DNA from 3 places in the Paraburkholderia sp. NPDC080076 genome. Region 1 is predicted to be linked to each of the others. Evidence: predicted binding sites of a transcription regulator. Region 1 holds the regulator's gene; each other region holds the start of a gene.

What was found. Region 1 encodes HrcA, which represses chaperone genes, less so after heat shock. Its sites were predicted from a motif close to TTAGCACTCNNNNNNNNNGAGTGCTAA; they were not measured.
Region 2: the regulator HrcA is predicted to act here: its motif matches at 7,148-7,174, upstream of rpoH (RNA polymerase sigma factor RpoH).
Region 3: the regulator HrcA is predicted to act here: its motif matches at 1,278-1,304, upstream of groES (co-chaperone GroES).

What each region holds. Positions count from the first base shown of each region.
Region 1 covers NZ_JBNNWQ010000002.1:174,779-184,818, forward strand. Annotated here, with positions in the region: gene grpE (nucleotide exchange factor GrpE) at 1-495, opposite strand, end outside; gene ACQKRQ_RS08185 (hypothetical protein) at 494-808, shown strand; gene ACQKRQ_RS08190 (RNA-binding S4 domain-containing protein) at 1,018-1,425, opposite strand; gene hemH (ferrochelatase) at 1,434-2,504, opposite strand; gene hrcA (heat-inducible transcriptional repressor HrcA) at 2,679-3,698, opposite strand; gene ACQKRQ_RS08205 (NAD kinase) at 4,029-4,931, shown strand; gene recN (DNA repair protein RecN) at 5,003-6,673, shown strand; gene glnE (bifunctional [glutamate--ammonia ligase]-adenylyl-L-tyrosine phosphorylase/[glutamate--ammonia-ligase] adenylyltransferase) at 6,862-9,654, opposite strand; gene ACQKRQ_RS08220 (YhdP family protein) at 9,850-10,040, shown strand, end outside.
Region 2 covers NZ_JBNNWQ010000002.1:363,314-373,353, reverse strand. Annotated here, with positions in the region: gene ptsP (phosphoenolpyruvate--protein phosphotransferase) at 1-636, shown strand, start outside; gene nagE (N-acetylglucosamine-specific PTS transporter subunit IIBC) at 747-2,522, shown strand; gene cydX (cytochrome bd-I oxidase subunit CydX) at 2,653-2,769, opposite strand; gene cydB (cytochrome d ubiquinol oxidase subunit II) at 2,798-3,934, opposite strand; gene ACQKRQ_RS09020 (cytochrome ubiquinol oxidase subunit I) at 3,970-5,562, opposite strand; gene cydP (cytochrome oxidase putative small subunit CydP) at 5,552-5,812, opposite strand; gene rpoH (RNA polymerase sigma factor RpoH) at 6,151-7,086, opposite strand; gene ACQKRQ_RS09005 (acyloxyacyl hydrolase) at 7,450-8,013, shown strand; gene ACQKRQ_RS09000 (nuclear transport factor 2 family protein) at 8,057-8,440, shown strand; partial or broken gene ACQKRQ_RS08995 (2-isopropylmalate synthase) at 8,627-9,667, opposite strand.
Region 3 covers NZ_JBNNWQ010000002.1:12,803-22,842, forward strand. Annotated here, with positions in the region: gene groL (chaperonin GroEL) at 1-860, opposite strand, end outside; gene groES (co-chaperone GroES) at 915-1,205, opposite strand; gene ACQKRQ_RS07455 (hypothetical protein) at 1,666-1,818, opposite strand; gene ACQKRQ_RS07460 (TetR/AcrR family transcriptional regulator) at 1,768-2,121, shown strand; gene ACQKRQ_RS07465 (TetR/AcrR family transcriptional regulator C-terminal domain-containing protein) at 2,100-2,408, shown strand; gene ACQKRQ_RS07470 (YybH family protein) at 2,829-3,332, opposite strand; gene ACQKRQ_RS07475 (nuclear transport factor 2 family protein) at 3,346-3,846, opposite strand; gene ACQKRQ_RS07480 (MarR family winged helix-turn-helix transcriptional regulator) at 3,954-4,343, opposite strand; gene ACQKRQ_RS07485 (LysR family transcriptional regulator) at 4,548-5,459, opposite strand; gene ACQKRQ_RS07490 (alkene reductase) at 5,564-6,652, shown strand; gene ACQKRQ_RS07495 (LysR family transcriptional regulator) at 6,810-7,127, shown strand; gene ACQKRQ_RS07500 (VOC family protein) at 7,173-7,589, opposite strand; gene ACQKRQ_RS07505 (helix-turn-helix domain-containing protein) at 7,586-8,116, opposite strand; gene ACQKRQ_RS07510 (DHA2 family efflux MFS transporter permease subunit) at 8,529-10,031, opposite strand.

The sequences.
Region 1 (10,040 bases):
CGGCTCCTGCTCGGCCGGCACCATGGAAATGGCCTGATGGCGGTGCGGGTCGAACTTCTCGCCAATCGGATTCAGGGCGACGACGCGGCCCTTCTCCAACGCGCCGGTGAGCTGGCGCAGCGTGAGTTCGACGCCTTCGCGCACCTTCTGCAGGTCGTCGGATGAGTGGGCGACGGCTGCCTCGAGGCTGTCGATTACCGGCAGCAGATGCTCGGCGAAGCTCTCGATTGCAAACTTGTGCGCCTTGGCGACGTCTTCCTGAGCGCGGCGGCGGACGTTTTCGGTCTCAGCCTTGGCCCGCAGGAAGCTTTCCTGCAACTCGGCGATCTTCGCTTCAGCTTCGGCCAAGGCCGCTTGCTCGGCGTTGACCGGCGAGTCGGTCGCGGCGTTGGCAGCCGCTTCCTGCTGAGGTGCCGCGGCCTCGGCGGCCTGGCGCGCGGTTTCGTCGGCGGGCGTGGGATTCTGGCTCGTCGGGTTCTCTTGCGTGTTTTCCATGTCGCTGAAAGTCGTTAAATGTGAAAGCGAGGTAAAAGCCAACGGTGGCAGGCAACGCATCAAACCTGGCGCGGTTTGTGCGTTGCAAAATCGCGACAGACAACTGCGCGAGTCACCGCAAATCAAAACGGCAGATGAGGCCGGGAACAACCATTTCAAGCGGTTCTCCCGGATCTTTTCGCACCACGAACGCGCGGCGGAAATGCCCGGTTACAACGATTATTGCTGCGCAATCAGATTGAGATTGAGTGCTATCGACAAGTGGCCTATGCTCCACTTAAGCATCGGAAAAGACGCGTTAACCCTAATCTGACGTCAACCTTTCCGACATATTGCAATTTCCACCCGATTCGCCCGTCTTTATCCTGAACCTTCCCGAGGGGAGTACCGTGAAACTGACCTTTGCAATCTCGGTGGTCGCATTGGTTCTGATTGCGGGCACCACGACCATCTGCATGTCCGGGGCTGTCAACGACCACACTACCGAATACGGCGGTGTGCATGCGACCATGGAACAACTGTTCAACCCCCACCTGAAAGTTTGTCGATAGTGCGCCTGTCGCGTTTGGTCGGCCGGCCGTGCAACGCGGCCGCCGGCTCGCGATACGTCTTGCGCCGCTCCTGTTCGACCTGCCGCTTCACCTTGCTCGCTTCGGTTTCCGCATAAAGCGTTTGCGCGACGCTCGCCGGGCCGCGCACGTCGCACACGCCCAGCACTTCCACCTGCCACACGATCCGTTCGATCTCGATCTCCACCAGGTCGCCGACCCGCACGTCTTTGGCCGGCTTAACGCTGGCGCCGCCAATCCGCACGTGGCCTTTTTCGACGGCGTCGGCCGCGAGCGAACGCGTCTTGAAGAAGCGCGCCGCCCAAAGCCATTTGTCGATGCGCAGCTTCGCGCCCGCTTCAGTTGAAATCGTGTAATTCATGAGCCTGTTCAAGCTCCTGTCGTATGCGGCACCGGCAACGCCTGCACCGGCCATCCCTGGAGGTTCTGCGCGACGATCTCGCCCAGCGCGGCAATCCATGCCTGCGAGGCGTTCAAGCAGGGAATCCGATGGAAATCCTTGCCGCCCGCGTGGAGGAATTCGTCGCGCACTTCCATGCCGATTTCCTCGATCGTTTCAAGGCAATCGGCTGTAAAGCCCGGACAGAACACGTCGGCGCGACGCACACCCGCCGCACCCAGTTCCTTCAGCGTGGGCGCCGTGTACGGCTGCAGCCATTCGGCCTTGCCAAACCGCGACTGGAACGTGATGCGGCATTCCACCTGTGTCAGTTCGAGCGCCTGCATCAACAGTGCGCCGGTTTGCTGGCATTGCTCGTGGTATGGGTCGCCGAGATCCAGCGTGCGCTTGGGCACGCCGTGGAAACTCAGTACCAGCTTGTCGCCCGCGGCAAAGTCCGGCCGGCCGTGCTGATGCCAATAGTGATGCACCTGCGCGGCAAGCGCCGCGATGTAGGCCGGATGGTCGGCGTACTGCCGCACCGTGCGGATCTCCGGCTGATTGCGCATACGCTTGAGCGCCGAAAAAGCGTCGTCGAAAGCGGTGGCGGTGGTCGACGACGAATACTGCGGATACATGGGCATCAGCAGCACGCGCTCGGCGCCCGCCAGCTTGAGCTGGTTCAGCATGGCCGGAATGCCCGGCGTGCCGTAGCGCATCGCGTAATCGACCAGCACCGTGTAGTCGTTCAATTGCAACAGATGGCGCAAGCCCTCCACCTGCTTCTCTGTGTGAACGCGCAGTGGCGAGCCTTCGGGCATCCACACCGCGGCGTACTTCTTGGCGGACGCGCGGCCCCGGACCGGCAAAATCAGCAGCCGCAGAATGATCTGCCAGAGCAGCGCCGGAATTTCGACCACGCGCGGATCGGACAGAAACTGCGCGAGATAGCGGCGGACCGCACGCGGCGTCGGCGCGTCGGGCGTGCCGAGATTGATCAGCAGCACGGCGACACGGTGTGACGTGGCGTTCTGTGAGGGCCGCTCGAGGTCGAAGCGCATAGGCAGCAGAAGTAACCGGTTTTGGCGGAGAGTCGGTTCAGGTGGGATTCATTATAGCGGCGCGGTTCATGCACCGGTCCGCCGGACACCCCTGGCCATTCGGCCAATTGGCAAGCCGCGCGCGGTCACGCATTATTTGCAGCAGGTGCCGCCGCGGCCAGGAGTCGAAGCTATTTATTGCTGGCTGAGAGTCAGGGAAAGCAGGCGTGCGGTGATGTCCACAATCGGAATCACGCGGTTGTAGGCCATGCGGGTCGGCCCGATCACGCCGAGCGTGCCGACGATCTTGCCGTTCACCTCGTACGGCGCGGTGACCACGCTCATTTCCTCGATCGGTACGAGATTCGACTCGCCGCCGATGAAAATCTGCACACCCGCCGCGTGACTCGACACGTCGAGCAATTGAAGGAGACTGGTCTTTTGGTCGAACACATCGAACAACTTGCGCAAGCGCGCCATGTCCGACGAAAGGTCGGCGACTTCGAGCAGGTTGCGCTCGCCGGAAATCAGCACGGTCTCGCCCGTGTCGGATTCGTCCGTGCTGGCGGTGACGGCGGCGTGCATCAGCGTAGTCATGTCACCGCGCAGTTCGTCGATTTCTTCGCGCAGGCGGCGGCGCACGTCGTCGAACGAAAGGCCCGCGAAGTGCGCGTTGATGTAGTTGGAAGCCTCGACCAGTTGCGACGGCGAGAAATCGCGCTGGGTCGCCATGATGCGGTTCTGCACGTCCCCTTCCGGCGTGACGATGATCAGCAGAATGCGCTTGTCGGACAAACGCATGAACTCGATCTGCTTGAACACATGGCTGCGCCGCGGCGTGAGCACCACGCCGGCGAACTGCGACAAATTGGAGAGCACGCTGGCCGCAGCCGCAACGATTTTCTGCGGTTCGCCCGCCTGCAGCGTAGTCTTGACGGTACGCGTCACGGCCTCTTCGTCCGCGGCGGACTCCACCGTCAGCATGGTGTCCACGAACAGGCGGTAGCCGCGAGGCGTAGGAATGCGGCCCGCCGAAGTATGCGGACTGATCACGAGCCCCAGGTCCTCGAGGTCGGACATCACGTTGCGGATCGTTGCGGGACTCAGTTCGAGGCCCGAATAGCGCGACAACGTGCGCGAGCCGACCGGCTGACCTTCGGCGATGTAGCGCTCGATCAGCGTTTTGAGGAGGGTTTGTGCGCGAGGATCTAGCATGACGGAAAATTTTAGCTCAATGGCACGACAACCGCGAGCGCTAGGGGCGCCCATCCCTGACGAACGCGCCGCCTGTTGCCGGCGCAGCGCATTGCCTTCGGTCCGGCCTGCTAGCCGGCGTTCCGCCCGGCGCTTTGCGGACCACCTTGCAGGCCACCTTCTGGGCGGCCCCGCTGCCGGCACCCCGCCGCACTTTAACCGGCGCACATGTCATCAAGGCTTCACCATTCTAACGATAATCGCGAGATGCGCTGACGGCCCGCGCGTGCCGGCCGGCTACCGGGTCTGTCTGCGGTTCTTTTCAGGCCCTACCTATGGTGTAATGCCGGCATGCAAGTGACCAGCCAGTTCAAGACCGTCGCGCTCGTCGGGCGCAACAATACGCCGGGCATCGCCGAGCCCTTGACCACGCTCGCCTCGTGCATCGCGAAGCGCGGCTTCGAGGTCGTGTTCGAAGCCGACACCGCCGCCGAGATCGGCGTCACCGACTATCCGGCGCTGCGTCCCGCCGAGATCGGCGCGCGCGCCGACGTTGCGGTGGTGCTGGGCGGCGACGGCACCATGCTCGGCATCGGCCGCCAGCTTGCGCCGTACCGCACGCCGCTGATCGGCATCAACCACGGGCGGCTCGGCTTCATTACCGACATTCCGATCTCCGACATGCGCGAGATCGTGCCGCAAATGCTCTCGGGCAACTTCGAGCGCGAAGAACGTGTGCTGCTCGAAGCGCGCATTATGCGCGGCGGCAATCCGATCTATCACGCGCTGGCCTTCAACGACGTGGTGGTCAACCGCAGCGGCTTCTCGGGCATGGCGGAACTGCATGTCTCGGTGGACGGCCGCTTCATGTACAACCAGCGCTCGGACGGCCTGATCGTGGCCACGCCCACCGGCTCGACCGCTTACGCGCTGTCGTCGCAAGGGCCGATTCTGCATCCGCAATTGCAGGGCATCGTGCTGGTGCCGATCGCGCCGCACGCGCTCTCGAACCGGCCGATCGTGCTGCCGGACGACTCCAAGGTGAGCATCCAGATCGTCTCGGGGCGTGAGGTGAACGTCAATTTCGACATGCAGTCGTTCACCTCGCTCGAACTGAGCGACACGATCGAAGTGCGCCGCTCGCGTCATACGGTGCCGATGCTGCATCCCGTCGGCTACAGCTACTTCGCCACGCTGCGCAAGAAGCTGCACTGGAACGAATACCCGTCGCACGAAGAAGACTCCAAGCCCTGAGCGGCAAGGACACCGGAACGCGAACGCCGCCGCTGCCGAAACCCGACTATCACGCTCACCAGACGACCTCCATGCTTCGCCACCTCTCGATACGCGACTTCGTCATCGTCGCCGCGCTCGATCTCGAATTCGACAGCGGCTTTACTGTTTTCTCCGGCGAAACCGGCGCCGGCAAGTCGATCCTGATCGACGCGCTGGCGCTAGCGCTCGGCGCCCGCGCCGATGCGAACGTCGTGCGCACCGGCGAAAGCCGCGCCGACATCACTGCGGAGTTCGAGACGCATGGGCAGGTCGAGCAATGGCTCGACGAGCAGGCGCTCGGCACGACCGGCGACGACGGCCATCACGACGGCACGGTGATGCTGCGGCGCGTGGTGGATGCCAACGGCCGTTCGCGGGCCTTCATCAACGGCACCGCGGCGACGCTCGCGCAGTTGCGCGAGGTCGGCGAAATGCTGGTGGATATTCATGGCCAGCATGCGCACCAGTTGCTGATGCGCCCCGACGCGCAACGCGAACTGTTCGACACACACGCCGGCCTGTCCGACACTGCCGCAACCGTTACGCGAGCATGGCGCATGTGGCGCGAGAAGGTTCAGGCGGTCGAGCACGCGCAAACGCGTGACCGTGAACTGCAACTGGAACGCGAGCGCCTCGCCTGGCAGCTCACCGAACTGGACAAGCTCGCGCCGCAACCCGGTGAGTGGGAAGAAGTGAACGCCGAGCATCGGCGGCTGTCGCACTCCGCCAATCTGATCGACGGCGTGCAAGGCGCGCTCGGCGCACTGTCCGAATCGGACGAGGCCATGATCACGCATCTTTCCTCGATCGTCTCTAAGGTGCGCGATCTGGCGGAGATCGATCCGGCCTTGAACGACGTGCTGGCCGCGCTCGAGCCGGCCGAAATCCAGCTGCAGGAAGCGGCTTATTCGCTGAGTCATTACGCGCAAAAGCTCGAACTCGATCCGGACCGGCTGGCGCAGGTCGAGAAGCGTCTCGACGCGTTGCATTCGGCCGCGCGCAAGTTCCGTCTGCAGCCGGAAACGCTGCCGGAGGAACACGAGGCGCGTCGCGCTCAACTGGCCGCGCTCGACGCGGCCGCCGACCTCGCCAGCCTGCACGCCGCCGAAGCCAAAGCCAGGGAAGACTTCCTGACCGAGGCGAAGAAACTCTCGAAGGCGCGCGCCAAGGCCGGCAAGGCGCTGGGCGCGGCGGTCACCACGGGCATGCAGGAACTGTCGATGAAAGGCGGCAGCTTCGAAGTCGCGCTGGTGCCGCTGCCCGAAGGCGGCGCGCATGGGCTCGAACAGGTCGAGTTCCGCGTCGCCGGTCATGCCGGCGTGCCGCTGCGGCCGCTTGCCAAGGTCGCCTCAGGCGGCGAACTGGCGCGGATCAGCCTCGCGCTCGCCGTGATCGCCAGCGCCGCCAGCCCGACACCCACGCTGATCTTCGACGAAGTGGACACGGGCATCGGCGGCGGCGTCGCCGAAGTGGTCGGGCGGCTATTGCATCAGCTTGGCCAACAGCGCCAGGTGCTGTGCGTGACGCACTTGCCGCAAGTTGCCGCGCGCGGCGACCATCATTTCCAGGTGGCGAAAGCGGGCAATGGCAAAGGCGGCACGGTCAGCAGCGTGACCTCGCTCGACAAGGCGAGCCGCGTCGAGGAAGTCGCGCGCATGCTCGGCGGCCTGGAGATCACACCGACCACGCGCAAGCATGCGAAGGAAATGCTGGCGGCGTAGTTGTTCGTCGGCTGGGGATGCCCTCGCCATCCGCGACTCGCGATCGGAGCACTGGCGGCGACGAACGGCGGCTAAGGGTGAATCGCTGGGCGCGTCGCCCGCTTGGCAGAGTGAAGGCCGCGACGTCGCTCACGCCGCCGCTCGAAGCGCCGCCAGGCAGATCCCGCTTGAGAAACCCTCGCGCACGTTCAACCAAACACACGCTTCCACAGCCCCAGCACCGCTTCACGCTCCCTAGCCACCAGCGCCGGCTCGACCCGCGCCTTCTCCATCCCATCCAACCGCAACTGGTGCTGCAACTTGCGGTACGTGCGATACGCCGCGCCGACCGTCTCCGCTTCCGCCTCGCTCATCAGGCCGAAGCGCGACACTTCCCGCAGCAACGCGATGTTGCCGGTATTGCGGATCAACTCGGGATCGCTCGCCGCGTGCAACAACACCCAGTACTGCACGGTGAATTCGATATCCACCATCCCGCCGCTATCGTGCTTCAGGTCGAACAGCGCCGTATGGTTCGGATGCCCCGCTTCTACGCGCGCACGCATCTCCACAATTTCCTTCATCAGCGGCGCCGCTTCGCGCGGCGTGGTCAGCACCTGTTCGCGGATGGCTTCGAACTTCGCGCCGATCTCAGCGTCGCCCGCGCAGTAACGCGCGCGGCTCAATGCCTGGTGTTCCCACACCCACGCCGTATTCGCTGCGTCGCCCTCGCGCAACTGGTAACGGCGGAACGCGTCCAGATCGGTGACGAGCAGGCCCGATTCGCCGTTCGGCCGCAGACGCAAGTCGACGTCGAACAGGGTGCCGGCGCCGGTTGCCGTCGTGAGCCAGGTGATCAGGCGGCGGGTGTAGGTGGAGTAGACGTCGGCTGCGGCGTCGTCGGGGTCGTCGTAGAGGAAGATCACGTCGAGATCGGACGCGTAGCCCAGTTCCTTGCCGCCCAGCTTGCCGTACGCGATCACCGCGAAACGCGGCACGTCGCGGTGGCGTTTCGGCAGTTGGTTCCAGACGGCCTCGAGCGTGACGTCGAGCACGGCATCGGCAAGTTCGGACAGCCGGTCGCTCACATGTTCGACGCTCAGCTTGCCGGCCAGATCGATTAGCAGAATGCGAAACACCTCGGCCTGGTGGGCATGGCGCAACAGATCCATCTGCTGTTCGACGCCATCCGCCGCGGCAAGGCGCAGGCGCAGCGTGCGCTTGAACTCGGGCCAGTCGAACGGACTGTTGATCGCTTCGTCGTCCAGCAATTCGTCGAGCAATTGCGGATGGCGGATCAGATAGCCGGCCGCCCAGCGCGAACCGCCGAGCACCGACAGCACGCGATGCAGCGCCTGCGGATATTCGGTCAGCAGCGCGAGATACGCGCCGCGCCGGCTCACCGCTTCGAGCAGGTCGAAGAACCGCGCCACCGTATCGCCGCGCCGCTCGGCGGGCTCTAAAGTGCGCGCGGCTTCGAGCGCCCGTTGCGCGACGATGTCGAAACGTTGCCGGCTGCGCTCGGCCAGCCCCGCATAACGCGACGACTGCCACACCGCGCGCAGCCGCGCGAGCAGTTCGCCCGGTTCGGCCACGCCGAGTTCGATCAGGCGCGCCTGCAGGGCTTCGTCGGCGCTGTCGTCGGCGAGCGCGCTGCTCCACACCCACACGCCGGCGCCGTCTTCGGGGGCGCCACAGCCGTCGCGGCCGCTCACCTTGTCGGCGAAAATCTGATCGAACTGCTGTTCGACGAATTCGCGATGCGCGTCGAGCTTGGCCATCAGCGCGGCGTAGTCGTCGCAACCCATCGCATGAGCGAGCGCCGCGCGTTCCTCGCGATCGACCGGCATCGCATGGGTCTGCGCATCGTTGCGGTATTGCAGCCGATGCTCGAGTTCGCGCAGGAAGCGATACGCCTGCGACAGCTTCACGCAAACCGACGTGTCGATCAGCCCATGCGTGGCCGCGTGACGCAGCACGGCAAGCGTCGGCCGCACACGGAAGCCCGCATCCTGGCCGCCACGGATCAACTGGAACACCTGCGCGCTGAATTCGATTTCGCGGATGCCGCCCCGCCCGAGCTTGATGTCGTCCGCCTTGTCGGGACGCATCGACGCGCGCCGCTGCGCCTCCTGGCGAATCTGCAGATGGAGTGCGCGAATCGCGCTGATCACGCCGAAGTCGAGATAGCGGCGATAGACGAACGGTGTGACGATCGCATCGAGCTGCTTCTGCAGCCGTTGCGCGGCATCGCTCGCGGCTTCGGACACGAGACGCCCCTTGATCCACGCATAGCGCTCCCACTCGCGGCCTTGCACGTAGAAATACTCTTCGAGCATGCCGAGACTGCACACGAGCGGCCCCGAGTCGCCGTTCGGCCGCAGCCGCATATCGACGCGGAACACGTAGCCGTCGCCGGTCACTTCGGCGAGGGCGCCGATCAGGCGCTTGCCGAGGCGCGTGAAAAAGTCCTGCGTGGCGATCGGCGAACGCTGGCCGCCGGCGGTCTCGCCGTCCTCTTCGTAAATGAAGATCAAGTCGATATCGGACGACACATTCAGCTCGCGCCCGCCAAGCTTGCCCATCCCCACCACGCCAAGCGAGAGCCGTTCGCCTTGCGGATTGCGCGGCTCACCGTATAGCGCTTCGAGTTCGGCGGACAGGACCGCAAGCGCGCGCTGGATCGTCGTCTCCGCCAGGTCCGTCATCGCGCCGGTGACTTCGGCAACATCCGCCTCACCCGCCAGATCACGCTCCATCACGGCGCAAAAAACCTCGGTGCGCAGTTGGCGCAAGGCCCGTTTAAGTGCATCTTCACTCAATGGCGCATCGGCCGCGCCGGCCGACTCGGCGCACAAGGCGTCGAAACGCGCGTCGATACGCTCGCGCGTGAGCGGCCCGGACGCCAGCGCCGCCACGTGCGCCACGAGTTGCGGACGGGCCGCCGCAGCGCGCGCCGCGTAGTGTGAATAGTTGGAACTCAGGAGAGTGGCGTCAGTCATCAAGGGTCTGGCTCGCTCGTTGCTTGATCAGCGTGGTTCAGTTCGTCGTAGTACACGGTAGCGGTGGTCGCGGCAGCCTCGCGCAAGTCGCGAGACGGCATGCAGACAGGGTTTGCAGGAGGTCCGCCTACGCTTTCCCGTGTGTTACATTTCGTCGTTAATTCGCAAAACTACCATACGCCCACCCGCCGCAGCATGTCCGAGCGAAACGAATCCGCCGCCCCGCACGAAACTGCGCAGGTCCGGCCTGTGAGCGGACGCGACCACATCGTGCTGCGTCGGACCTTGCACGTGGTCCTCGCGCTCGCGCTCGTCCTGTACTTCATTGCGACGGGTCTGTTTCTCGGCTTGCGCTACGTGGTCCTGCCGCGGATCGATTCGTTCCG
Region 2 (10,040 bases), 190 kb from region 1:
TTGCGCGGCATCCGACTCGCGCAAGTGCGCCCGGATCTGCTCGACGATCAGTTGCGCGGCCTGTTGGCGGTGCAGCCGCTCGGCGCCGTGCGCATCCTGCTGCCGATGGTGACCGACGTCGGCGAATTGATCCGTATCCGCAAGCGTATCGACGAATTCGCGCGCGAGTCGGGCCGCACGGAGCCGATCGAAGTCGGCGTGATGATCGAAGTGCCGTCGGCGGCGCTGCTTGCCGATCAACTGTCGCAACACGCGGATTTCCTCTCGATCGGCACCAACGATCTGACGCAATACACGCTCGCCATGGACCGTTGCCAGGCCGACCTCGCCGCCCAGGCGGACGGCTTGCATCCGGCTGTGCTGCGGTTGATCGCGGCCACCGTGCAAGGCGCGAACAAGCACGGCAAATGGGTCGGCGTGTGCGGCGCGCTGGCGGGCGACCCGCTCGCCGTGCCGCTGCTGGTCGGCCTTGGCGTGACCGAGCTTTCGGTGGACCCGGTGTCGGTGCCGGGCATCAAGGCGCGGGTGCGCAACCTCGATTATCAGCTGTGCCGTCAACGCGCCCAGGATGCCCTGGCGCTCGAATCGGCGCAGGCGGTAAGAGCAGCAAGCCGCGAAACCTGGCCTTTGGACTGAACCCCATACGGTCCGCAGCCAGCTTCGCTCAGTCATTACTCATAGCTACAAAACTCAACGACGCCGTTTAATCACGGCGTTCAACAAAGAGACAAGGATTGGAGGTATCAATGGATGGGAATCCGTTTCTGAAGATTCAGCGGCTGGGACGCGCGCTGATGCTGCCGATTGCGGTGCTGCCGGTTGCCGGCCTGCTGCTGCGCCTCGGTCAACCCGATGTGTTCAACATCAAGATGATCGCCGACGCCGGCGGCGCGATCTTCGACAACCTGCCGCTGCTGTTCGCGATCGGCGTGGCGGTCGGCTTCGCGAAAGACAATAACGGCGTGGCGGGTCTGGCCGGCGCGATCGGTTATCTGGTCGAAGTCGCGGTGATGAAGGACATCAACGACAAGCTCAACATGGGCGTGTTGTCCGGGATCGTGGCGGGTATCGTCGCGGGCTTGCTGTACAACAGATACAAAGACATCAAGCTGCCCGATTACCTCGCGTTCTTCGGAGGGAAACGTTTCGTTCCGATTGTGACGGGGGTGGTCTGCCTCGTGCTCGGCATAGTGTTCGGCTACGTGTGGCAACCGGTGCAAGCCGTGATCGATACGGCCGGCCACTGGCTGACCACCGCGGGCGCGCTCGGCGCGTTCGTGTTCGGCGTGCTGAACCGCTTGCTGCTCGTCACGGGTTTGCATCACATCCTCAATTCGCTGACGTGGTTCGTGTTCGGCACGTTCACGCCGCCGGGCGGCGCCGCCGTGACGGGCGACCTGCATCGCTTCTTCGCGGGCGATCCGACTGCCGGCACTTTCATGACGGGCTTCTTCCCGGTCATGATGTTCGGCTTGCCGGCTGCCTGTCTGGCAATGTTCCATGAAGCACCGAAGGAGCGCCGCGCGCTGGTCGGCGGCCTGCTGTTCTCGATGGCGCTCACGTCGTTCCTGACGGGCGTGACCGAGCCGATCGAATTCAGCTTCATGTTCCTCGCACCGGTGCTGTACGTGATCCACGCACTGTTGACGGGCCTCTCGCTCGCCATCTGTTCGGCGCTCGGCATTCACCTCGGCTTCACGTTCTCCGCTGGCGCGATCGATTACGTGCTGAACTACGGCCTGTCGACTCGTGGCTGGTGGGCGATTCCGATCGGTCTCGTCTACATGGTGGTGTACTACGGGTTGTTCCGCTTCTTCATCCGCAAATTCAACATGGCGACGCCGGGCCGTGAACCCGCTACAGCCGATGAACAAGTCGACTCGTTTGCTGCTGGTGGTTTCGTTTCGCCGGTCGCCGGTGCGGCTGTGCCGCGTGCGCAGCGTTATATCGCTGCACTCGGTGGTGCGTCGAATCTGTCGGTGGTGGATGCCTGCACGACGCGACTGCGTCTGTCGGTGGTCGATTCGAACAAGGTCTCTGAAAACGAACTGAAGACGATCGGTGCGCGTGGTGTGCTCAAGCGCGGCTCGACCAACGTGCAGGTGATCATCGGACCGGAAGCGGACATCATCGCGGACGAAATTCGCACGGTGATCGCGCAGGGTGGTGGTGAGGTGGTGAAGCCGGTGGCTGCCGCTGCGGCTCCGGCAGTGGCGGCTGCGCCGGTTGCAGCTTCGGGTGCTCAAAGTAGCGGTCCGCTCGATCCCGATCCGCTGCGCTGGCTGGCCGTGTTCGGCGGCGCGGGCAACGTGGTGTCGCTTGATGCGGTGGCGGCCACGCGTCTGCGTATCGTCGTGCGGGATCCGTCGGCGGTTGATCGTCAACGTCTGGCGACGCTCGATACGGCGTGGATTTCTGCGGACACGTTCCATATCGTCGTCGGCGATGCGGCGCAGCGCTACGCTGAAAAGCTGACAACGCGCACGACGCAAAGCGGCGGTGCAACGCCTTTGCCGGCATGACGCAGTGCTGAAGCAGGAGCGGCTCGCGCTGCTTCACCTCCAGTAGTCATGCAGCAATAAAAAAGCGGCACCTTGAATCATTCAAGGTGCCGCTTTTCCGTTTACCGGCCCGTGGCCGGCACATGCAGTTTTAGCGTCTCTTCTGTGCGCCGGCTTCCGACGGCCGATGCGATTCCAGCCACATCACATTGATGATGCCGAACGCCAACGCCACGCCGATCCCGAGAATCCAACTGAAATACCACATCGCAAACTCCTGTTAAGCGTGTTGCGGATCAATACATCGTATGGTGATTTTCTTCGAGCGCGGCGGCGGTCACCTTGCCGCGCATCACGCGATACACCCAGCTCGTATAGATCAGGATGATCGGCAGGAAAATGATCACGGCGATCAGCATGATCTGCAGCGTCATGCGACTCGAGGTCGAATCCCACACGGTGAGACTGCTGCGGCCGTCGAGCGAGGAGGGCATGATGAACGGGAACATCGAGAAGCCCGCCGTCAGAATCACGCCGATGATCATCAGCGAAGTCGACAGGAAGGCGCTCTTTTCGAAGCGCGAGCGCGCGAGCAACGTGGCCAGCACGCCGCCTGCGAGACCGGCCACCGGCGCGCTCACCATCCACGGATAGTTCGCGTAGTTGGTGAGCCACAGCCCCGGTGCGCCGATCACGTTCTTCATCAACGGATTGGCGACCGTGTCGAGCGGCGGGGCGTCGATCACCTGATAGCCGCCGATCATCGTGGAGATCAGCGCGCCGGCGATCAGGAACAGCGCCACGCAAGAGAGCGAAGCGATCCGCAGCGCCAGCGAAGCGCGCTCGGCGACGATGTCGTCCGCTTTCATCTTGACGAAGGCGGCGCCGTGCGCGGTCAGCATCGAGACGCTGACGAGGCCGCACAACACGGCGAACGGGTTGAGCAGCGCGAAGAAGCCGCCGTGATAGGTGACGCGCAGGTCGGTATCGAACGAGAACGGCACGCCTTGCAGCAGGTTGCCGAACGCGACGCCGAACACCAGCGCCGGCACGAAGCCGCCGACGAACAGCGCCCAGTCCCACGCCGTGCGCCAGCGCGGGTCTTCGCGTTTGCTGCGGTAGTCGAAGCCGACCGGCCGGAAGAACAGCGAGAACAACACCAGCAGCATCGCGAAATAGAAACCGGAGAACGATGCCGCGTACACCAGCGGCCACGCGGCGAACATCGCGCCGCCCGCCGTGATGAGCCAGACCTGATTGCCTTCCCACGTCGCGCCCACCGTGTTCACGACGATGCGCCGCTCGGCGTCGGTCTTGCCGATGAACGGCAGCAGAATCGCCGCGCCCATGTCGAAGCCGTCGGTGAGCGCGAAGCCGATCAGCAGCACGCCGATCAGCACCCACCAGATCAGTTTGAGGGTTGCGTAATCCATGATGATCTTTTCCCTTGAAGCTCAGTGGCGGCGAATCAGGCGGCCGTGTTGGTCGGCAGCGGCTGATTCAGCGGCTGTTGTTCGTGGTGATAGCGGCCCGTATGCAGCGACGAGGGCCCGAGCCGCGCGTACTTGAACATCAGCATGATTTCGATGATGAACAGCACCGTGTAGAACACCACGAAGCCTGCGATACTCAGATACAGGTCATTCGGTGTCAGGCTCGAGGCCGACAGGTTGGTCGGCAGAATGCCCGCGATGGTCCACGGTTGACGGCCCACTTCAGCGACAATCCAGCCGAACTCCGCCGCGAGCCAGGGCAGCGGAATCGCCCACACGGCCCAGCGCAGGAACCAGCGGCGCTTCTCCAGCAACAACGAGCGCTGCGCGCAGAACCAGAACGCCAGCACGAAAGTGGCGAGGAACAGAATGCCGAGGCCCACCATCAAGCGGAACGAGAAGAACACGGGTGCCACAGGCGGGATCGTTTTCTTCGCGGCCTGGGCGATCTGATCCGGCGTGGCGTCGGTGACGTTCGCGGTGAACTGCTTGAGCATCAGGCCGTAGCCGAGATCCTGCTTGTGCGCGTCGAAGTCGGCTTTGGCTTCGTCGGTGATGTCGCCTTGCTTCAGCTTCTGTAGCGCGGCGTAGGCGAGCATGCCGTTTTTGATGCGCTCTTCGTTGCGCGCCATCAAATCTTTCAGGCCGACCACGGGTTCATCGAGCGAACGTGTGGCGATCAGGCCGAGCGCGTAGGGAATCCGGATAGCGTAGTCAGTGCGCTCTTCCTTCTGATTCGGAATCCCGATGATCGTAAACGGAGCCGGCGCGGGCGCGGTTTCCCATTCGGATTCGATCGCGGCCAGTTTGACCTGTTGGACTTCGCCGGTGCGGTAGCCGGATTCGTCGCCGAGCACGATCACGCATAACGTAGACGCCAAACCGAAGCCGGCGGCAATCGCGAACGAACGCAATGCGAATTCAGTGTCGCGGCGCTTCAGCAGATACCACGACGACACGCCAAGCACGAACATCGACGCCGTCACATAACCGGCCGACACGGTATGCACGAACTTGACTTGCGCGACCGGATTGAACAGCACGGAGAAGATGCTGTCGAGCTCCATGCGCATGGTCTGATAGTTGAAGGTAGCGCCGACCGGATTGTTCATCCAGCCATTGGCCACCAGAATCCACAGCGCCGACAGGTTCGAGCCGAGCGCCACGAGGAACGTGACGAACACATGCTGGGTCTTCGAGAGCCGGTTCCAGCCGAAGAAGAACAGGCCGACGAAGGTCGACTCGAGGAAGAACGCCATCAACCCTTCAACCGCGAGCGGCACGCCGAAAATATCGCCGACATAGTGCGAGTAATACGACCAGTTTGTGCCGAACTGAAATTCCAGCGTGAGGCCGGTGGTGACACCCATCGCAAAGTTGATGCCGAACAGCTTGCCCCAGAACTGGGTCATGTCCTTGTAGATCTGCTTGCCGGTCATCACATAGACCGACTCCATGATGACGAGCAACCAGGACAGGCCGAGCGTGAGCGGGACGAACAGAAAGTGGTAAAGCGCGGTGATGGCGAACTGGAGGCGCGACAGTTCTACGACTTCGCTAACGGGCATGTTGATCACCTTGGGACGGATGCGAGGCAGGCACGGACAACAGCGCCTGCGCGACTTGCTCAGGCGGCAGCGACATGTGCTCCGCCTGTGGATGATTGAAGAACGTGTACTTGAGCGCCATCAGCAGTACGAATTTGATGGCGAGGACGATGGCGATATCCCGCGCCAGCGTCGGACCGCGCACCCAGCCGTGGAACCGTTTGCGCAGGCTCGGGCGGTGGGTGGTGCTGCGATTGAGGGCTGTGGTCATGATCGGTAGAAGGCAACTTCACACCGGTGAATCCGGCTGGCGCCAGGCCGCTTGGGCGGTTTGGCGAGTGCATCCCGATTCTAGGAGTAGAACCTCGCGCGCAACAGTTCGGCGCTGCGGCATTGGGTCGCGAGACTTGCCCCGTTCAAGCAGTATTGCTATCTGGTTTGTGATACGTCAAGAAACGCGTGTTGCGCGGTGATGTTCTTGCGTCAGTGTGCGCGTGCGCGAAAACGCCGCGGCGTCGGCGAAAAAAAGCCCCGCCGTCTTGCGAGGGCGGGGCTTGGCGGCTGGATACCGCGCGCCGGGCGAACCGGCATGCTGACAATCTTCAAGCTTTACGCGTATTCGGTCAACGCACCGCGCATCTTCTTCATAGCGCTTGCCTCGATCTGGCGAATACGTTCGGCGGACACACCGAATTCGTCGGCCAGTTCGTGCAGCGTCGAACCGCCCGAACCGTCGTCTTCCACTTTCAGCCAGCGTGCCTCGATGATGCGGCGGCTGCGGGCGTCCAGTGCGTCCAGCGCGCTCGCGATACCGTCGCTTTGCAGCTTGTCGCGCTGACGCGAAGCCAGCACGGCGGTCGGCTCGCTATGCGAGTCGGCCAGATAGGCGATCGGCGCGTACGACTCTTCGCCGTCCTCGACCTGCCCTTCCAGCGCGATATCGCCGCCTGAGAGGCGCGTTTCCATTTCGGACACTTCTTCGCGCTTCACATTCAGCTCTTTGGCGAGACCTTCGATCTCGTCCGGCGTGAACGCGCCCAGCCCTTGCTTGTGGCTGCGCAGGTTGAAGAACAGCTTGCGCTGCGCCTTGGTCGTGGCGACTTTCACCATCCGCCAGTTGCGCAGAATGTATTCGTGGATCTCAGCCTTGATCCAGTGCATGGCGTACGACACTAGGCGCACGTTCTGCTCCGGGTCGAAGCGCTTCACGGCCTTCATCAGGCCGATATTGCCTTCCTGGATCAGGTCGGCGTGCGGCAGTCCATAGCCCAGATAGTTGCGCGCGATCGATACGACCAGCCGCAGGTGCGACAGGACGAGACGGCGCGCGGACTCTAGGTTGTCCTGCTCGCGAAATTCGGTGGCGAACTGGCGTTCTTCCGCCGGCGTCAGCATCGGAATCCGATTTACGGCCTGGATGTAGGCGTCGATATTGCCCAATTGACCGGGCAGCAGCGAGGAATGCGAGAGCGCCAGTGCACCTGCCGAAGCGGCCTTAGCCGACGACGGGCTCAAAGTACTCGGAAGGGTCATTGCATGGCTCACGTAGGAAACTCCTTTGGAATCAGACAAAAGCTTATTCAGGTAACGACTCCAGCGTTGGATGTTAGCACTCTGAATTGCCGAGTGCTAATACTTAGAGGCTGTAGGGGCATCCAAGTTCCGTAAATTCCTATTGAAATTCACGATTCAATAGCCATGGTACGCCTCCTTCGGCTTCTTTGCTCGGAACGTAGAACTTACCTAACAGATCGCCTTCATTGTTATAAGTGACCGACTTTTGCTAGTTTTGACGTGACTAATTGCGGAAAGTCGGGTTTCTTCATACGATCCACTGAATTGAGATTGTCTTTACAATACGCAAAACGGTTAAGGATTGTTCAACGTTCGGCGGAGCTCGGGTGTTAGATGAACAACAAAAAGAATGCTTTGCGTGGTCTGGCTCTAAATATCACGGCTGGCGCCGTGCTGGTGGGAACTTCAGGATGGGCTTCGGCGGACCAGTTTGGCGTGCAGGTGGCGGGTGGCCTCGGCGATCGCCACGTCAAGAAACTCGACCTCGGTTTCGTCTGGGACCCGGATCTGACCTGGTGGCAGATCGGTGATTGGCATTTCTCGCTAATCGGCGAAGCGCACGTGGCCTGGTGGCACACCAACGAAGGCAATGTGCACGACAACATCGGCGAAATCGGCGTGACGCCGATCATCCGCTTCATCAAGGGATCGGGCGTGATCCGCCCGTACGCCGAACTGGGCGCGGGCATCCGGCTGCTGTCGAGTCCCCGGATTTCTTCGACCTTCACATTGGGCACTGCGTTCCAGTTCGCCGACATGGCCGGCGTGGGCATGCAGTTCGGCAGCCACCAGCAGTACCAGGCAGGCTATCGCTTCCAGCATATTTCCAACGGCGGTATCAAAGAGCCGAATCCTGGTATAAATTTCCACCAGCTATATCTGCAATATAACTTCTGACGACCGTGGCCACGTTCGGCTCACCGGTGCGAGGGGCTGAGCGATGGCGGCAAAGATAATCGAAGCGGTTCGCGAGCTCGAGCGAGAGCGTTTTCGCGCGATGGTCGACGGCGACGGGCAATCGCTCGACACGCTGCTCGCGGACAACGTGAGCTACGTTCACACGAACGGCAAGCGGGAAACGAAACGGCAGTTCATCGACGGGATTACCGCGGGCCGCCGCCGCTATCGGCAGATCGAGATTCAGTCGCAAGAGGTGCTGCCGGTCGGGCGCGAGACCTGCGTCGTGACCGGCCGGGCGCTGATCGAAATGGAAGCCAATAACGGAGCGCTGCTGTTTCCGATCGCCTACACGGCGATCCATACGCAGGAAGACGGGCGATGGCGCCTGATTGCCTGGCAGGCAACGCGTTGCGCAATCGAGTGAGCCTTTTGAGCTCACTGTTTCCGGGCTGGCCGCGCCTTGTGAGCGGGTTGCTCCGGCTGACGCGGGCACGCGGGTAGCGCGCTTGTGCGTCGGTTCTTGCGTCACTCGCCCTGATTCTCAGGCAGCGACGCTTTCGTCATCCACACCGCTCCACTCGCGACGATCGGCCGCACCGGCTTCGGCCACTTCCGGCTCATGCGCCGCGACGCCTTGTCGCTCCCCGCTTTTCGCTCGAATCACCGCATCGCCCGCATACGGATGCCGCGGATGCACCGGCAACTGATTGCAGCGCTCCACGACGCGCCGGACCGCCTCGATATCCGAGAAATCGAGCCCGGTATCGACGCCTTGCGCAGCCAGATTCATCGCCAGCGTCACGAGATCGACGTTGCCGGTGCGCTCGCCGTTGCCGAACAAACAGCCTTCGACGCGGTCCGCGCCCGCCAGCAGCGCCAGTTCCGCGGCGGCCACCGCGGTGCCGCGATCGTTATGCGGATGCACCGACAGCACGATGCTGTCGCGATAGCCGAGATTGCGGTGCATCCATTCGATCTGGTCGGCGAATACGTTCGGTGTCGCCGCTTCCACGCTCGCGGGCAGGTTGATGATCATTTTGTGATCGCGCGTGGGCCGCCACGTCTGCGCCACCGCGTCGCACACCTCGCGTGCAAACGGCAGTTCGGCCGCGTTGAACGTTTCCGGCGAGTACTGGAAGGTCCAATGCGTGTCCGGCCGCGCCTGCGCATGCTCCTTGATGATTTGCGTGCCTGCCACGGCCAGCGCTTTGATTTCGGCCTTCGACTGGTTGAACACGATCCGGCGAAACGACGGGCAGATCGCGTTGTACAAGTGCACGATGGCGCGCGGCGCGCCTTCCAGCGCCTCGAACGTGCGCGCGATCAGTTCCGCGCGCGACGGCATGAATACCTCGATGGTCACGTCGTCGGGAATGCGCCTTTCTTCGATCAGCCTGCGGACGAAATCGAAATCCGTTTGCGACGCCGACGGATAGCCGACCTCGATTTCCTTGAAGCCGATCGCGACCAGCATCTCGAAGAACTCGAGCTTTTGCGCCGCGTTCATCGGCTCGATCAGCGCCTGATTGCCGTCTCGCAGATCGGTGCTCATCCAGACCGGCGCCTGGTCGATCGTGCGGCTCGGCCATTTGCGGCCGGTCAGCCGCACGGTGGGGAAGGGGCGATATTTTTCAGCGGGATTTTGCAACATGGTGAGCCTCGTTCGTTGTGTCGCATGCGAAAGGATGTGGCGTCGAGCGGTTGGCGGACTGCCACGGGTGCACGGGCCGCCAGCCGGGGGCTAGCGGCAACAACGAACGGGCGCGAACGAACAGCGTCATCGTGACGGCGAAAACGGACGTGGATAAAGCCCATGCGGCGTGCATTTGATCCTCGCGCTTCGTCCGCGCGGTAAACGGACGAATGCAAACGACTACAGGTTGTGAAGAACTACGCTTAGGGGGTGAAACGGAACAACGGAACTGCTGGAGAGACCGCGCTTCGAGCAACCTGAGCTGCCAACGCGCGGCGCTACGCCTGACTTACGCTAGGCGTAGCGATAGGGGCCGCGCTAGGCGGCCGGA
Region 3 (10,040 bases), 160 kb from region 1:
GCCTTACGACGATCGCCGAAGCCCGGAGCCTTGACAGCAACGGTCTTCAGGATGCCGCGGATGTTGTTCACCACCAGCGTTGCAAGTGCTTCGCCTTCGACGTCTTCTGCGATGATCAGCAGCGGACGGCCAGCCTTGGCGACTTGCTCCAGTACCGGCAGCAGATCACGGATGTTCGACACCTTCTTGTCATGCAGCAGCACGAACGGGTTGTCCAACACGGCAACTTGCTTGTCCGGGTTGTTGATGAAGTACGGCGACAGGTAGCCGCGGTCGAATTGCATACCTTCGACCACGTCCAGCTCGTCTTGCAGCGACTTGCCGTCTTCAACGGTGATGACGCCTTCCTTGCCGACCTTGTCCATGGCTTCAGCGATACGATCGCCGATCGACGAGTCGCTGTTTGCCGAAATCGCGCCGACTTGGGCGATTTCCTTGTTGGTCGTGCACGGCTTGCTGATCTTGCGCAGTTCTTCGATCGCCGCGAACACAGCCTTGTCGATACCGCGCTTCAGGTCCATCGGGTTCATGCCCGATGCGACGTACTTCATGCCTTCGCGGACGATCGACTGAGCCAGAACCGTTGCGGTCGTGGTGCCGTCACCTGCGTTGTCGCTGGTCTTGGAAGCAACTTCCTTGACCATTTGCGCGCCCATGTTCTGGAGCTTGTCTTTCAGTTCGATCTCTTTCGCGACCGACACACCGTCCTTCGTGACCGTCGGGCCGCCGAAGCTGCGTTCCAGGACAACGTTGCGACCCTTCGGGCCCAGCGTGACCTTCACAGCGTTCGCGAGGATGTTCACGCCTTCAACCATCTTGGCACGGGCGGAATCACCGAATACGACGTCTTTAGCTGCCATCTTCTAACTCCTTGAATTCTTTAAGATATGACCGGGAAAAGTAGCGACCAGCGCTTACTTTTGCACCACGGCCATGATGTCTTCTTCGCGCATCACGAGCAGTTCGTTGCCGTCGACCTTAACGGTCTGGCCTGCGTACTTGCCGAACAGGACGCGGTCACCAACCTTCACGTCGAGCGCGATTTGAGCGCCCTTGTCGTCACGCTTGCCCGGGCCGACTGCCAGAATTTCGCCTTGATCCGGCTTTTCTGCTGCGGCTTCGGGGATCACGATGCCCGACGCGGTCTTGGTTTCTTGATCCAGACGTTTGACGATCACGCGATCATGCAAAGGACGAAGGTTCATACATACTCCTCTCTTGATTGAGACTGAAGAACGCTGAGAAAACCCGGCTGGCTGAGCCAACCGGCGATGTTGTTAGCACTCTCGTGCAGCGAGTGCTAATTATATGGACGGGTGGTGACAAATTCAAGAAGGGATGCTGCTGTTGGGTGAGATTCACTCAACTTTGGACTTTGTTCACTTAAGTCTGAGCGCCCGAGCGGCGCCCGGCCGCGATCATGAAAGGAAATATCATTTTGAAACAACGGGTTATTGTTAAACCAGCTGTTCCACAATGCCGCGAGCGCAGTGCGACCGCGCGGCTTTTTCTGACCGCATCTGTCCGCGCGTCCGGGTGACTCATGCTAAATCCAGGGAAAACCCCGCCCCCGAGTGCAATCGTCAGTGACGTTCGGGCAAACGCGCGGCTATCACCGCCCTGCCCCAGAGACAAATTGTACGTTGTGTCTGTATTGGCTCGGTGTCACCCCTTGCTGACGAGCAAACAAGCGCGTGAAGTCCCAGGCGGGTCAAAGCCCAGATTGAGCGCAAGATCCTGAAGTGCCATTTCCTGCTGCGAAACACTTTGAATCGACAGATCCATCCGCAGCATGCTGCCGAATGTCGCCGGCGTCATGCGCTGCGGGCGTTCCTTGAGAATGGCTATGCGGAAAGCTCGGTGAACCGGATCGCCGCGGAAGCCGGCGTATCGATCAAGACGCTCTACCGGCACTTCGAGAGCAAGGACGAGCTGTTCAGTGCGGCGATGGAAGCGGCCTGCTCGACGACCGGCACGCAGTCCGGTTCGGCAGAGGGAGTCGCCGAGCTTGGCGAGCCTGATTGGTTTAGCGAACCGCCGCCCGTCGCGTTGCCGATCGCGGGGGCGAATATCTTCGGCACGCGCTTTCGGAAGAACAGTTGGCGCTGTATCGCGTCGTGACCCGCGATGCCGCTCGCTTCCCCGAACTCGCGCGCCGCTATCGCGAACAGGTTGCGGGTGCACGCGACGCGCTATTCGCGAGCTATCTTGACCGATGGTTACCTGTCACAGGCTGGAAAGGCAAAGACAAGTATGGTGCCGCGACAACCTTCGCGGCACTCCTTAAGGCCACGCTTTTCGACGAGGCGCTGTTTGGCGTGAAGAGCGCAAGCGAGGAAGAAATTGCATCGTGCGCGAGGATCGCGGCCGTCGAGATGATGGTTCTCATCGAAGCCGGTCAGTTCTAATTCGTTCCGCTGATTTCAAGCCGCGATAGATTCGAGGCATTGCGGAACATCGAGTGTTGACCTGCCTCGCCGGCGGCGCGATGGAACAGCGCGCCGCTGCGGTCAAACACCATTGCCGCAATGCCGTGAACAGCGCCGTTCGCGACAGCATCGTCGAGCAACGGCTTGATGGCCGAATCGTTAAAAGTCCTGATTGGCTCGTGAGTTCGTAATGGAGAATCCGTACGCGGGCAAGCGGGCCGATTTTGCGATTGACGGGATCACGCGCTCGATTGAGATCGTATCGACGCGTATCAGGACTTCGTTAGCCCCGAAGACCGCGCCGGCGACATCTTCATAACGGAAGATCTGCGGTCCTCTATTCCGAGAGCAGACGACGGCTTCCGTTTCTCTTGCTCTCGTTGACAGAGAAAATCGGATCTACTGCGCAGGCGCCGGCACAGGCACGATCGACGCAATCCGCCAACCTTCCGGGGTTCGGACAGCGACTTCATAGACGAGGAACGGAGCGCTCCTCGCCGACGCTTCCGAAGCGCCAAGGGTAATCTGCGTGGGGGCGTACAACTGGGCGACGTCTGCGGTCAGGGGAACAATCTTGATGCTCTCGACGTTCGGCTCGAACTTCCACACCCCTTTGAAGGTTTCCTTGAAATGCTCGATGAGCGCGGGCTTCCCCCAGAACTGATAGGCGCGAGCCACGAATGCGATCGGGTCGGGTTGGCCAGCTGGCGCGGATGCCAGTACGCGCTCGAACGCGACAATGTCATGCGCCGTAGCGGCCGCTGCCTGGCGGAGAAAGACGTCTTTGACCTCTTGGCTGTCTTTCTCCGTGAAACGATGCGTGGCGGCGGCGTATGCAGTCGCATTAGCGGCCGCAAGGACCACAACCGCGAAGAATGAAGCGAGTGTTTTCTGTATGCGCATGTGCATCTCCCATTCACTCGGCAGGAACGGGAATTACCGCCGAGATCTTCCAACCGGATGGCGTCCGGATCGCAAACTCGTTGATCAGAAATGTCGCCGTTCTGGCGGGTTGGCCGGCTGCTCCGAGTGTGACGCGAGTCGGTGCATAGATCTGCACCGTATCGCCGTTCAACGGAATGATGCTGATGGCGCTCTGATCCGGTTCAACGCGCCACGTACCCGTGAAAGCCTTGCGGAAGTGCTCCATGACGGCATCCCTGCCCCAGAACCGGTACGCGCGAGCCACGAACGAGACAGGGTCTGGCTGGCCTGGAACGGCATGCGCCAGCGTGCCGTCGAGCGTGTCGATGTCATGGGCCGTTTCGGCGGCGGCCTGACGCAGGAACAAGTCATGAATCTCCTGCGTATCGCGTGCGGTAACTTCGGCAGCGTGCGCGGAACTCACGGCAGTCATCAACGAAAAGGAAAGAACAAAGAGGAGGTTGCGACGCACACCCAACGATCGAATATCCACGATATATAGTCTCATATGCCCGTATATGGAATTTTTTTGCGGCGGGAGAAAGGGATACTCTCGCCGCATGTCGCGGGGATCTCAATGCAGATGTGGCGCCCTTGACCTCAGAAAGTCTCTTGATCCATGGCCAGGTCCAGTTGCACGATTCGAGCCATGAATCGCCGCATCGCCAACGCGTCCTCCGTTCCAAATTCCTTTTCGAAGCGTGCTTGCGCCTTCTGCCAGGATGGTTTGCTTTGCGCCTCTATCTTGGCGCCCAACGTAGACAACGCTAGTTCTCGCTCCCGGCGATCTTCGCGCCCGACCTGAATCGTGATCAGCCCGTCGCGCTCGAGCGGGCGAACGTTGTGTCCCATCGTTGCCCGATCCATCGACAACACGTCGGCAAGCGCGGCCATTGTCGTCGGCCCGCGGCTGGCAAGGAGACTCAAGATCGTGTACTGCGTGGCCCGCAAACCGGTTTCCGCCATGCAGGCATCATAGAAGCGGGTCAAGCGCCGCGCGGCTTTACGCAGAGCGGTGTTGTTACATACACCAGGATTGATTGCCAGCCGAGACGCAGTCATGTTGGATCAAACGTTAAGATCTTGGAGAAAATATTATGGGCATATAAGACCATTGTCAAGCGAGTTCATGCCGGCCGATTAGCACAGAAGTTCGCTTAGCCCACACCTGGCCGGCCGCGTTCGCGACGACGGCTACGTTGCCCGATCGAACTTGTGTGCAAACCGCTCCGTTGCCCATTCGATAAAGACGCGCAACCGCTGGCTCATATGCCTGTCTGGCGGATACACGAGGAAGAAGGGGTATGGATCCGGTTGCCACGCCGACAGAACAGGCAGGAGTTCGCCACGCGCGATCGCGTCCCTCGCGGCAAACGAGAAGGTTTGAATCACGCCGAGACCGGCCAGCGCAGCCGCGACATGGGCGTTGCTCTCGTTCACCCCCATGCCTTGTAAGCTGCCGATTTCGATTCGCTCGCTGCCCTTCTGAAAACGCATCGGCAACACGCGTCCCGTCCGTGCAGAAACGTAGCTCACGATCCGATGGCCGCTTTTAAGCTGGTCGGGATGCATCGGCCTGCCGTGCTGCTTCAGATAATCGGGCGTCGCGCATGTCACCCACGATGCACGGCCAAGCGGACGTGCGACTAGCGAGGGCTCGTCTACGCTGCCGCCGCGGACGACACAATCTACGTTCTCGCCAATGAGATCGATCTGCCGGTCGCTCACGCCGAGATCGACACGAATGTCGGGATATCGCGCAATAAAGTCGGGCAGTGCGGGGATCAACACGCCACTTGCGTTCGCCGAGCCGATGTCGATGCGCAACCGTCCGCGCGGACGCTGATGTGCGCTGGCGAAACCCGAGTCGATGTCCTCGAGTTCCTTCAACACGCGCGAGGTGCGCTCGTAGTACGCGGCACCCTCGGCCGTGACAGTGACGCGTCGCGTCGTTCGTTGAAGCAGTTTGACGCCGAGATGCTGTTCCAGTGAACGCACGAGTTTGCTCACCGTGGCGAGCGGCATCTCGAACGAGTCGGCGGCACGGGTGAATGCGCCCGCTTCAACAACACGGGCGAACACGCGAATGGCAAGCAGTTGGTCCATGTCGATTATCTATCCACGTAGATAAAGTTATCGGCTTTACGCACTTTTTCAATAATCTCCTGCTTTGTACAGTAGCGCTCACGTCTTTGAAAAGGAAGTTGATCGTGACTACGAACGCACTTGAACGACTGCTTGCGCCTGTTCGCCTCGGCAGGCTGGCACTGAAGAACCGTCTGGTCATGGCGCCGATGACCCGCAGCCGCGCCGGGTTCGACGGCACGCCGGGAGAGTTGGCCGCCGAGTACTATGCGCAGCGCGCGAGCGTCGGCCTGATCGTGACTGAAGGGACTCAGCCCTCGGACGATGGGCAGGGTTATCTCGCCACGCCGGGCATCTATTCCGACGCGCATGTCGCCGGATGGAAGAGGATCGTCTCTGCCGTGCATGATCGCGGTGGCCATCTCTTCATCCAGCTCATGCACGCGGGGCGCATGTCGCACCCGGAGAACACGCCGCATCATCGCCAAGGCGTCGCGCCTTCGGCCATCGCGCCCGCTACGCCGATGTTCACGGCCAAGGGGATGCAGGATATTCCGGTACCGCGTGCGCTGACGACCGAGGAGGTGCGCCAGACCGTGGCCGACTTCCGTTTCGCGGCACGCCGCGCGATCGAGGCAGGCGCCGATGGCGTCGAGATCCATGGTGCGAATGCCTACCTGGTCCATCAGTTTCTCGCGCCAAGCGCCAATGCCCGCACCGACGAATATGGCGGCTCGATCCAAAACCGCGCCCGCTTTGCCATCGAGGTGGCCACTGCTATCGCCGACGAAATCGGAGCTGACAGGACGGCCATTCGCCTGTCACCCGGCATGACGCGGTGGGGCATCGACGAAGGCGCCGAAGGGCCGGCGCTCTACCACTATCTGGTGGCTGAACTGGACAAGCTCGGTCTGGCGTACCTGCACATCACGCATCAGGGCAATGAGCCGCTGGTCGCTGACATTCGCAAGCTTTGGACGGGCGTCTTGATCCTGAACCGGCCGGGCCGCCCCCGCGACGAGCTTGGAGCCGATGTAGCCTCGGGGCTCGCCGAGCTGGAAGCCTATGGCCAGATGGTGCTGGCCAACCCGGATTTCGTCGCGCGCCTGAAGACCGGCGCACCGATGAACGCTGCGAACCCCAATGCCTTCTTCGGCGGCGACGGGCGCGGCTATATCGACTATCCGGCGCTGGCCGAAGCCGTCGAACCCTGAGGGAGTGCGCGTTACCAATCACGCCGGACGCGAGCCTGCTTCGCATCATTGGCAAGATGCGGCTCGCGCCGGCAGTCCCGGTCGACGGCGGTGCATGAGCCCGGAGTCAGTGCTAAACCGACATACCATCACACGACACACAGTCAGTCACTCGACCATGATCAAGGCAAACCACCTTGTGTACTTCGCCTGCATAGTCAAGCACAGAAGCTTCAGCGCAGCCGCGAAGGAAGTCCGCGTAAGCAAGTCGACGTTGAGTCGTGCCGTCATCGACCTGGAACAGGCGCTTCGAGCATCACTTCTCACGAGAACGAGCCGGCGCGTGGATGTCACGCCCGCGGGCGAGCGGCTATACGCCCGCTGCCGCGCCGTGTACAACGCCGTACTGGCGGCGCAAAAAGCCCTCGAAAATATCGAGGCGGAGCGCAATATCACTCCAACCGCTCACCGGGAAACCAGTGCCGTTGACCAATGAGGCGGATGACCGCTATCCGCGCCGTAACGACATTTGAGTGACTACTCACGTCGTGCTTCGCGGCTCCTGAATCATCTTCCAGCCGTTGCCGGCGGGGTCGCGGAAACCGGCGTCGACGCTGCCGAAGCGATCGACCGGCTCCTGGGTGAATTCCACGCCACTTGCCTTTAGCCGGGCGTAGCTGGCGCGGCAATCGGACACCACGAGGACGAGAGGCGGCATGGCCCCCTTTGCGACCATCGCGCGCAGGGTCTGCGCGGTGGCATCGTCGTGAATCGGCGGACCGGGTTTGAACAGTCCGAGCTGGAACGAGGGTTGGTCCGGATGCTGGACTGTGAGCCACCGGTAGGGACCGTTGACCACGTCCGTATGAACGCGGAATCCCAGTTTGTCGACGTAGAACTTGAGCGCTTCGTCCTGATCGTCGACGTACAAGCCGACCACACTAATACCTTGGTTCATGACACCTCCTTGGTTGATGGCCGGAATGTACCTTTGGCCACGCGGCGGCGCTTCTCCAAAACTGCGATGGTGAGATCGGGACGCTGCGCGGCTTTCAGAACGCAGGCGGGCACGCGGTCGAGCTGCTGCATGGCGGCCTGCGCCTCCCGGCGCATGGCACTGGGGCTTCGTCCCGTGATGTCGCGGAAGATGCGGCCAAAGGTACCCAGGCTCTCCCAACCGGTGGCGAACGCTATTTCCGTGATGCTGAGCCCAGTGTCGCGCAGCAGGGTATTGGCCTGCTCGATGCGCCGCGTCAGCAGGTAGCGATGCGGCGGGATGCCGAAGGCCCGCTTGAAGGAGCGAGCGAAATGGGCCTCGGAGACGCCACTGACCGCGGCCAGGCGTTCGACGGGCCAGGCCTCGTGCGAGGCGGCATCCATTCGGTCTTTGGCGCGTAGCAGGCGGCGCAGCAGGGCCGGATCCTGCAACGGGTCGACGACGGCCGGCGCTGGCGACGAGGCAGGCGGCTGATTGAATTCGGCCATGATCATTGGTCGGCATCCTCGGCTGCAAGGGCAGCCCATCGAAGAATGATTCCGAAACCTCTTGATACTTTCATCGGTCTGCGGCTAAAGCGAATCGGTCGGCACGATTGTCAATTGTTCGAGCAAGTCCGTGCGTTTAACGCGCGGCATCGATGAGATCGACAAACAAGTGCGACGCGTTCGGACCGCCTGTGATCGTAGCATTCCGGACCCGCACACAAAACCGTTCGTGGCTGACCAGTATCTCATCAGCCGCCTTGCTTCAGACAAACGGTTTGGGATTAGCGATATAGACGTCCGGGTAGTGACGCCTGCATGAAGCCATGCATCGCCAGCCGCGATCCGGCGCATTCGATCGCGCCTGCGGTTTCGCGATCCGGCGTGATCGACTGCCGACACGGCTCGTGTTCGATCAGTAGTGCTCTGTCGCTGCCGCGTTGCCGGTTGTGGGTGCGGGGCCCGCTGTCGTTACGCCGTGACTGTCAGCAACCGGTCGCGCGTCGGCGCCGCCCGGCTGCCCAGGGCGCAACAACAAACCGCCCAGCACACCCGCCGCCGCCGCGAAGATCGCAGCGACCAGAAACGCCACGTGATAGCCGCTGTTGAGCGCCGCCGTGACGCTTTCGGAAGCCTGCAGCGCGTCGCTGCGCGCGGCGGCGAGACTTGCGAGCACCGCGAGGCCGAGTGCGCCCCCCATCATCAACGATGTATTGACGATACCGGACGCGAGGCCCGAATCGCTCGGATCGACGTCGCTCATGGCCGCCAGCAGCACGGCATTGAATGCGATGCCCGCACCGAAGCCGAACAGGATCATGCCGGGCAACACGTCGAGCACGAAGCTGCCGGTCATCGGTGCCCGTGCGAACAGCGCGAGGCCACACGCCGCGACGAGCAGCCCAACGGCAAGCGGAAGGCGCAGACCGAAGCGCATCACCACGCGCGCCGACAGCCCCAGCGAAAAGAACGCCATGATCAGACTGGCCGGCAAAAACGCGAGCCCGACCTGCATGGGCCGGTAGCCAAGCACGCGCTGCAGATACAACGCGGAGATGAAGAACCACGCGAACATCGCCGCCGCCCAGAGTACGCCGACCACATTGGCAGTCGCGAGATTGCGCGAACGGAACAGGCCGAGCGGCATCAACGGATGCTGCACGCGCGCCTCGATAACGAGAAACACGGCAAACAGAGCCAGCGCGGCAAGCAGCAGGCCCAGCGTCTGCGCCGAGGTCCAACCCGCTTCATTGCCGTTCACGACTGCGTACACGGCGAGCATCAGCGAAGCAGTTACCGTCACCGCGCCGGCCACGTCTAGCCGTTCGCCATGCGCATGACCGCGTGCCGATGGCAAGAGCGCGACGCACAGCGCGTACACGGCAATACCGATAGGCAGATTGACGAGAAAGATCCAGTGCCAGCTCAGCAGGTTGGTCAACAGACCGCCGAGCAGTACGCCGATGCTGCCGCCTCCCGCGCAAACAAAGCCATACACGCCCATCGCTTTAGCACGCTCGCCGGGTTCAGTGAACAGGTTCATGATGAGCGACAGCGAAACAGCGGAGACGACCGCGCCGCCCAACCCCTGCACGGCACGCGCGCATACCAGCAGGAGTTGCGAATTAGCCATGCCGCATACGAGCGACGCCAGCGTGAACAGCGTAATGCCGCCGAGGAACAGCTTGCGGTGGCCGTAAAGATCGCCCAGCCGCCCGCCAAGCAGCAGGCAGCCGCCGAAGGTCAACATGTACCCATTGACCACCCACACCAGCGAGGTTTCGGTAAAGCCGAGGTCCGCGGCGATCGACGGCAGTGCAACGTTCACGATCGTCGTATCGAGCACGATCATGAGCACGCCGAGGCACAGAACGATCAGCGCTAGCCAGCGTTTATTGCCGTGGATGGAATGGGTCATGCAGAGGCT